4 regions of the Shinella sp. AETb1-6 genome follow, and region 4 is predicted to be linked to each of the others. Evidence: predicted binding sites of a transcription regulator. Region 4 holds the regulator's gene; each other region holds the start of a gene.
What was found. The regulator PhoB, encoded in region 4, activates phosphate uptake and scavenging genes when phosphate is short. The targets are predictions, from matches to a motif close to TGTCATNNANCTGTCAT.
Positions count from the first base shown of each region.

Region 1: a site for PhoB is predicted at 1,334-1,350, ahead of GR158_RS18285 (alkaline phosphatase). Genes of this name have one in related genera too.
Region 2: a site for PhoB is predicted at 1,181-1,197, ahead of ppk2 (polyphosphate kinase 2). Genes of this name have one in related genera too.
Region 3: a site for PhoB is predicted at 1,331-1,347, ahead of GR158_RS00185 (LTA synthase family protein). Genes of this name have one in related genera too.

Region 1 covers NZ_WUMM01000010.1:145,923-148,126, forward strand. Annotated here, with positions in the region: gene GR158_RS18285 (alkaline phosphatase) at 1-1,238, opposite strand, end outside; gene GR158_RS18290 (M3 family metallopeptidase) at 1,509-2,204, opposite strand, start outside.
Region 2 covers NZ_WUMM01000003.1:397,692-399,895, forward strand. Annotated here, with positions in the region: gene GR158_RS07460 (FAD/NAD(P)-binding protein) at 1-1,157, shown strand, start outside; gene ppk2 (polyphosphate kinase 2) at 1,309-2,204, shown strand, end outside.
Region 3 covers NZ_WUMM01000001.1:44,942-47,145, reverse strand. Annotated here, with positions in the region: gene GR158_RS00185 (LTA synthase family protein) at 1-1,296, opposite strand, end outside; gene GR158_RS00180 (NAD+ synthase) at 1,577-2,204, shown strand, end outside.
Region 4 covers NZ_WUMM01000002.1:246,269-248,472, reverse strand. Annotated here, with positions in the region: gene phoU (phosphate signaling complex protein PhoU) at 1-681, shown strand, start outside; gene phoB (phosphate regulon transcriptional regulator PhoB) at 701-1,384, shown strand; gene GR158_RS04480 (GcrA family cell cycle regulator) at 1,502-2,041, opposite strand.

The sequences.
Region 1 (2,204 bases), on a different contig from region 4:
GCCGTCAGCCACACGACATTGTGGATCGCATTGTCCCGCATGAAGGCGAGAAGATCGGCGATGTCACGCTCGCGGCCCGCCGGCGGGCCGTTCAGCCCGTCCGCCACGCCCTCGAATCCCAGGCTGTTGGTATAGTCGTCCCAGATGACGAGGCCGAGCGGCATGTCGCAGGCGATGACCTTCCACGTCGCGCGCGACGCCGCCAGTTCCCGGCGCAGCCAGGCCGCCTGCCGGGGACCGAAGAGATCGTGATCGGTCGCGGAGCGGTTGGCGCTGCGATAGGAGCGCAGGTCGACGAAGAACACGTCGAGCAGCGGTCCGTAGGCGACCTTGCGGAAGATGCGGCCGGGCTCGTCCGCGCAGTAGCGGATCGTCGTCATTTCCTGGAACGCCTGCCTGGCGCGCGCCTCGTAGACGTGGATGTCCTTGTCCGGGTAGCGCCGGTCGCCGGTCAGGTCGCTGGAGGCCGACCAGTTGTTCAGCACCTCATGATCGTCCCACTGGAAGAAAGTCGGGCACTGCGCGTTGAAGGCGAGCAGGTGATCGTCGAGCAGATTGTATTTCCACTGGCCGCGGAATTCGTCCAGCGTGCGCGCCACATCGCGCTTCTCGTCGGTGACGATGCGGTTCTTCCACACGCCGCCGTCCCGCAGCGTGATCTCGTCGGGCATCGGTCCGTCGGCATAGATCGTGTCGCCGGAATGGATGAAGAAGTCCGGCTCATGGCGCAGCATGGTCGAATAGGTCTTCATGCCCACATCGTCGATGCCCCAGCCCTGCCCCGCCGTATCGCCCGACCAGACGAAGCGCACCGAGCGGTTGCGCATCGGCGCGGTGCGGAAGCGCCCGACGATCGGCTCCGAGACGAGATGGCTGGACGTGGGGTCGCTCGCCGTGAACCGGTAGAAGATATCCTGGTCCGGCAACAGGCCCTGCAACAGCGCCTTCACCGTGTGGTCGGACGAACCGGTCGCCTTGAGCAGCGGCATGCGCGCCGCATCGGTGAAGCTCTCGGTCGTCGAATACTCCAGCAAGACCTCGGCCGGGCGATCCGTGCGCGTCCACACGACGCCCGATGCTGAGTCCACGTCGCCGGACTGTACGCCATGCGAGAAGGACGGGCTGCCATGCCGGCGCGCGTAGAAGGGGACGGCGAGCGCCGAGGAGGTTGCAAGCGCACCGGCGCCGGCGGTCAGAAGAAACGACCGCCGCGTCAGCGTTTCCGGAACAATCGCCATGCCACCTCCGGCCATACCCGCGAATCGACGGGCAGACCTTCGGTCCTCGGCATGTCAGTCCGGTAACGGCACGATGACGGTTCGCCGAAAGTTCGGTAACGGGATGATGACGGCAGCAATCTCGCAGCCCCCTCATCCGCCTGCCGGCACCTTCTCCCCGCTGGGGAGAAGGGGGTTCAACCGCGACGCCTCCTTTCCCTTCTCCCCTCGCGGAGAAGGTGGCCCGATAGGGCCGGATGAGGGGGCCGCCCGCCCAAACGACAGCGCGCCCTAAGCGGCCAGCCCCTTCTTCTCCAGCATGGCCTCCGGGCTCGGCAGCTTGCCGCGGAAGGCCTTGTAGGCGTCTTCCGGGTCCACCGAACCGCCGACGGAGTAGATATAGGTCTTCAACCGTGCCGCCATCTGCGGGTTGAAGGCATCTCCCGTCTCGGTGAAGGCGGAGAAGGCATCGGCGTCCAGCACCTCCGACCACATGTAGGAATAGTAGCCGGCCGAATAACCGTCGCCGGAGAAGACGTGCTGGAAGTGCGGCGTGGCGTGGCGCATGACGATGGACTTCGGCAGGCCGATCCTGTCCAGCACCTCCGCCTGCACCGCCATCGGATCCTCTACCGGTCCACGGGTGTGGAACGCCATGTCCACCAGCGCCGAGGAGGTGAACTCCACCGTCGCGAAACCGGAATTGAAGGTGCGCGCGGCAAGAACCTTGTCGAGCAGCGCCTGCGGCATCGGCTCGCCCGTCTGGTCGTGCACGGCATAGCGCGTCAGGATTTCCGGCACCGTCAGCCAGTGTTCGTAAAGCTGCGAGGGCAGTTCCACGAAATCACGCGAAACGCCGGTGCCGGAGACCGAGGGATAGGTGACATCGGACAGCATGCCGTGCAACGCATGGCCGAATTCGTGGAACAGCGTGCGCGCATCGTCGAGCGACAGGAGCGCCGGCTTGCCCTCGGCAGGTTTCGCGAA
Region 2 (2,204 bases), on a different contig from region 4:
CTGATGGCCATGTCTTCGCGCGCCGCTCGGCCTTTGGACGTTACGTCGCGGCGCAGCTCCAGCCGTTCCTGGCGGCCGGCGCTGTCGAACATCACAGGGCGCGCGTCGTCAGGGTCGCGCGGGCGGGCAAGGCATGGCGGATCGAGACGGAGGATGGTGCAGGCCTCGTGGCCGACCACCTCGTCCTGGCGACGAGCCATCCGGGTCCGCAGGCGCCCGCCGGCATCGTACGGGCGCTTGCCGGGCATCCCCGTTACATCGCGGATGCGACCCGGCCATCGGCGCTCGCGGCGATCCGGCCCCACGATCGCGTACTGATCGTCGGAACGGGATTGACCGCGGCCGACATTATCGCCGCGCTCGATGCGGCCGGTCATTCCGGCAGGATAACCGCCGTTTCCCGGCGCGGGTTGCGCTCGCGCGGTCATAATCTGCTGCCGCAGGAGCCCTTCGGCGAGTTCGCCGATCCGCCGAGCCGCACGGCGGGCGTCCTGCTGAAGCGGGTTCGCCGTACGATCGCAGTCGCCGAGGCGCATGGCGTGACATGGCACGCGGTCTTCGATCGGCTGCGGGCGCAGGGTGGTGACATCTGGCGCGCCCTGCCGGTTTCCGAGCGAAGGCGGCTCGTGCGCTTCCTGCGGCCCTACTGGGATGTCCACCGTTTCCGCATCGCGCCGCAGGTCGAGGCGGCCATCGAGCGGCGTCTTTCAACCGGCGGCCTCGACTTTCATGCGGCGTCGCTTGCCGCGGTCTCGCGCGAGCCGGACGATACGATCGCGGTAACGTTCCGCCCGCGCCGTGGAGGTCAGCCCTTCGAAGGGCGCTACGATGCGCTGGTGCTGGCGACAGGGCCAGGCCATGGCAGCATCCTGTCCAGCCAGCCTTGTCTCGCCGGGCTCGCGGAAGCCGGTCTTCTGCAGGTCGACAATGTCGGTCTCGGCATAGCGGTCGATGCCGACAGCCGCGTCATCGACAAGGACGGCACGAGCATGCGCGATCTCTATGTCGCGGGGCCGCTTGCCCGCGGGACGTTCGGCGAACTGATGGGCCTGCCCCAGGTGACGGAACACGCGCTCTTCGTGGCCGAGCGGATCGCTGCGGTCCTGACGCATCCAATTTCGGAAACGGTCACGACGGCGAACTACCGGACCGACTGAGACGCCGGTGGCGCACATGCTGCCGTCACAAAAGCTTCATGAAGCCTTCCTATCTCTAGGCAGCGCCGATGCTGGCTTGCGGCCGGCATGCGCCTCACTGACCCCGGCGGCGGCCGCCTCCGGGCGCAGCGTTCATTGGCGGATACCGGTCATGTTCAACGACAACAATCTGAACCGCATCAAGGCGGAAATTGCCGACAGCTTCGACGAGGAGCTCGAAATGCAGATCGAGGAGGATCGACTGGACGACCTCATCTCGGAGGGCATGTCCGAGGCGCCCGCGCCGACGCTGGAGCGCCGCATCTATTTCCGCGAGCTGTTCCGCCTCCAGCACGAACTGGTCAAGCTTCAGGACTGGGTCCAGCACAAGAAGCTCAAGGTTGTCGTGCTGTTCGAAGGGCGCGATTCCGCCGGCAAGGGCGGCGCCATCAAGCGCGTCACGCAGCGGCTCAACCCGCGTGTCTGCCGCGTCGTCGCGCTGCCTGCACCGACCGAGCGCGAACGCAATCAGTGGTACTTCCAGCGCTATGTGCCGCATCTGCCGACGGCCGGCGAAATGGTGCTGTTCGACCGCTCCTGGTACAACCGCGCCGGCGTCGAGCGCGTCATGGGCTTCTGCACGCCCGACGAACTGGAGGAGTTCTTCCGCTCGGTGCCGGAATTCGAGCGTATGCTCGTGCGTTCGGGTATCATCCTCATCAAATACTGGTTCTCGATTACCGACGACGAGCAGGAATTCCGCTTCCGCATGCGCATCCACGATCCGCTGAAGCAGTGGAAGCTGTCGCCGATGGACCTGGAAAGCCGCGTCCATTGGGAAGACTACACCAAGGCCAAGGAAGAGATGCTGGAGCGCACGCACATTCCCGAGGCGCCGTGGTGGATCGTCGAGGCCGTGGACAAGAAGAAAGCGCGCCTGAACTGCATCGCCCACCTTCTTGCGCAGGTGCCCTACGAGGACGTGCCGAAGGCCGCCGTCGAACTGCCGGAACGCGTGCGGCATGACGACTACATTCGCCGTGAGCCACCCGACGAAATGTATGTTCC
Region 3 (2,204 bases), on a different contig from region 4:
CTGGAGCGTGACGGTAAAAAAGAAGAACGGGTCTTCCTGCATATCGGCCTGACGGATGATTTCCTTCGTCAGCGCCTCGTCGGATGTGAAGTTGCCACGCTTGGCCAAAGGCGGCATCTTGTCGGCATCCTTGAAGGTCTCGAAACCGAAGGCCTTGTAGACGCTGGAGCGGTTCCAGAACCAGCCCGAGAACGGATGGATGGCGCGCGCCGTATACCCTTCGGCTCGGAAGAAGGTGGCGAGCGACGGGATCGGCTTGCGGATATACTGCTGGTAGGGAATGCTGCCCGTGGGCAGGAAGGCGTTGGAGAAGCCCGTCAGCGCCTCGAATTCGACATTGGCGGTGAGGCCGCCGAATTCCGGCGAGAAGACGTTGCCGCCCTCGTTTTCGCGGATGACCGGCATCGGGTCGGCGGAAAGCTTCACGGTTTCCAGCCGTGTCGGATCCCAGAGCGACTCGCTCATGACGACGATGACGTCGGGCTTCGTGCGATGGGAGGTGCCGGCAGGCAGAGGTTTGGATGGAATCTTGTCGATGGCATCGACCATGTAGCCCGCGGGGGCCTGCACATTGGCCATGGGCAGGTTGATGGCAAAGGCCATCATGAAGCCGTTGTGGCGATAGTTCTCCGCCTGATCCCACATGATGGGGAAGACTTTCAGGCGGTCACGCATCCAGGAGAACTCGTTGTAATCCATGATGGAGGCGAAGCCGGCCAGCAGCGGCACCGCAAGCGCCAGGCGCGCCAGGCGTTCCTTGCGGGTCAGCGGACGGAAGCGGCGCCAGGCGAAGATCCACAGGGCGATGAGGCCGGCCATGCCTACCGCGACGGCAAGCGCAAGGGCAGCCGCCGTCCACGGACGGTCCTGCACCAGCACGGGCATCAGTTCGAGGATCTGGCGCCCGAACAGCAGGTCGGTCGGGTAGAGAGGATCTGTAAGGAAGACCTGTTTCTGCTGCGAAATCACGCCCATCAGGATAACGAGCGGCGAGACCAGCAGCACGGCCTTGTGCTGCCGCCCGATCAGCGCATCCAGTGCGAGATAGAGCAGGAAGAACACGCCCGTCGTCGTCCAGCCGGGCTGCTGGAGATTGGTGAGGTAGGCATAGGTCTGCTGGACGGAACCGCGCGTGATGAGCTCGATGGCGACGACGGTTGCGAGCGCCAGGATGCCCGACACGGTGAGCGACCGAAAAACCGCCAGCGTCTTGGCATGGCGCGTGAGAAAGCCTATCCTGTCGGTGCGTTTCTCCGTGGCTTCGACTGCCACCGCTGCGGTCGTTAACAGGGCCAAGGCCTTCTCCGATTTCACAAAACTTTCGTCTCTCTGTCATATGGATGTCATCTTGAACAGGAGATGAACGCTTCCTTTAACGTTGCCCATACGCTTTGGTTCAGTCTGTTGCCGCGCAGCAATGGTGGAGCGCCGCATGCGGGCGAACCGGGTTTGCATCCCGTTGTTTTCAATCGGTGCGGCTGTTCATTCCAAAAGTGCGCGGTATGTTCTAAAGAGCTTGCGACCGTCCGAGCGTGCGGCTGCACGATCGGACACAAGAGGAGACGGGTCCGCAGAGATGACTTCCGAGACTGAAAAGACGACGCTGCGCATTGCTGTCGCGCAATTGAACCCGACGGTTGGCGATGTGGCCGGAAATCTGGCCAAGGCGCGCGCCGCGCGTGCGGACGCCGCAACGCAGGGCGCCGACCTGCTTTTGCTGACGGAACTCTTCATCTCCGGCTATCCGCCGGAGGATCTCGTGCTGAAGCCGGCCTTTCTGAAGGCCTGCCACCGCGCCGTCGAGGATCTCGCCGCCGACACGGCGGATGGCGGCCCGGGCGTCATCATCGGTTTTCCGCGGCAGGACGAGACCGGCCGCTACAATGCCATCGCCGTTCTGGATGCGGGCAAGGTCATCGCCGTGCGCGACAAGGTGGACCTGCCGAACTATGGTGAATTCGACGAGAAGCGCGTCTTCGACCAGGGCGCGATGCCGGGACCGGTGAACTTCCGCGGCGTGCGCCTCGGCATTCCGATCTGCGAGGACATCTGGGGCGAACTCGGCGTGTGCGAGACGCTGGCGGAAAGCGGCGCGGAAATCCTGCTGTCGCCGAACGGCTCGCCCTATTATCGCGGCAAGGTCGATATCCGCCACCAGGTCGTGCTGAAGCAGGTCATCGAGACCGGACTGCCGCTCCTCTATG
Region 4 (2,204 bases):
CTCTCCCGCCGCATTTCCGAGATGGGCGGCACGGCCGAGCAGATGGTGGCGGATTCCGTCCGCGCCCTCGTTTCCGCCGATGCGGCGCTGGCCCAGAAGGTCATTTCCGAGGACGTCATCCTCGACAATGCCGAGCGCCAGATCAACGAGAAGGCGATCGTCACCATCGCCAAGCGCCAGCCGATGGCGGCCGACCTGCGCGAAATCATGGGCACGATCCGCATCGCCGCCGAGTTGGAGCGCGTCGGCGACCTCGGCAAGAACACCGCCAAGCGGGTGATCGCCGTGCAGAGCTCGGGCATGCCGCGCAAGCTCGCGCGCGGTCTCGAGCATCTTGCCGAACTGGCGCTGATGCAGCTCAAGGAAGTGCTCGATGTCTTCGCCACCCGCTCGGTGGACAAGGCCAAGGCGATCCGCGAGCGCGACGACGAGATCGATGCGATCTACACCTCGCTGTTCCGCGAACTCCTGACCTACATGATGGAAGACCCGCGCAACATCACGCCCTGCACCCATCTCCTGTTCTGCGCCAAGAACATCGAGCGCATCGGCGACCACGCGACCAACATCGCCGAAACCATCTACTACATGGCGACGGGCTCCCAGCCCGAGGGCGAGCGCCCGAAGGACGACACCTCGACATCCGTCGTCACGGCCGATGTCTCCGAAGCTTCCGAGTAAACTGGATAGGGTTCGCTACATGGTGCCCAGAATTGCCGTCGTGGAAGATGAGGAGGCGCTGAGCGTCCTCCTGCGTTACAATCTCGAGGCGGAGGGTTTCGAGGTGGATACGATCCTGTCCGGCGACGAGGCGGAGATGCGCTTGCAGGAGCGCATGCCCGATCTTCTCATCCTCGACTGGATGCTCCCGGGCGTTTCCGGCATCGAACTGTGCCGGCGCCTGCGCCAGCGGCCGGAAACCGAGCGGCTGCCGATCATCATGCTGACGGCGCGCGGCGAGGAGAGCGAACGCGTGCGGGGCCTCGCCACCGGTGCGGATGACTACGTGGTCAAGCCCTTCTCCACGCCGGAACTCGTCGCCCGCGTGCGGGCCATGCTGCGCCGTGCCAAACCGGAAGTGGTCTCCACGGTGCTGCGCTGCGGCGATATCGAGCTCGACCGCGAGACGCACCGCGTTCACCGCCGCACGCGCGAAGTCCGCCTCGGCCCGACGGAGTTCCGCCTCCTGGAGTTCCTGATGACCTCGCCCGGCCGCGTCTTCTCGCGTTCGCAGCTTCTCGACGGTGTCTGGGGGCATGACATCTATGTCGACGAGCGTACCGTCGATGTGCATGTCGGACGCCTGCGCAAGGCACTCAACTTCGCCAACATGCAGGATGTCATCCGCACGGTGCGCGGCGCCGGCTACTCGCTGGAAACCTGAGCGACGCATTCCTCCCAAGGACGCAAACGGGCCCTTCGGGGCCCGTTTGCGTTCCGGCAGGCCGCGCAAACGAAAACGGAGCCTTTCGGCCCCGTTTCTAGTCTTCTGTCGCCGGTGTCACCGTGCCCGGCGGCGCTCGGCCGAAGGCTGGTAGGCGAGACGCTGGTGATAGGTGCAATAGGGCGAATTGTCAGGGGACTCGCAGCCGCAGAAATGGAAGTCGTCGTTCAGCGGGTCGCCGATCGGCCACTTGCAGGTGCGCTCGGTGAGCTGCGTCAGCTCCAGCTTGCGCGACATCGGCACCACGACGTTCTTGCCGCTGATCACGACGGGCAGGTTCTCGGCCTGTGCATCGAAATCGGTGTCGATCTCATCCTTGGCAAGGGCGTTGCCCACCGGCCGGCTGACCGGACGGGGCGCGTTGGCCGGACGCGCGGTAAAGTTCGAGGGACGCGGGGTGGCCTGCGCCGGGCGCTTCGGGCGGGCCGAAGCGGGCGTGCCGCCGGCCTTGGCGCGGCCGGGCAGGTTGAGCCGGTGCACCTTGCCGATCACGGCGTTGCGGCTGACGCCGCCGAGCTGCGCCGCGATCTGGCTGGCACTGAGGCCCTCGCTCCAGAGCTTCTTGAGTTTCTCGACCCGCTCGTCTGTCCAGTTCATGCTCTCGTCTCCGTTCGGCGCTCGCTGTGCGGGAATCCCTCATCGCGCCACGAACGAATCCGTAGCCTGAGCGCCCTAACTCTGGTGGTGACTAGTTCCGCCGCATGCAGTCTAGTAATTGACCCTTAACCTAGAGTTCGGGGGACTCTGTGACAAGAGTCGG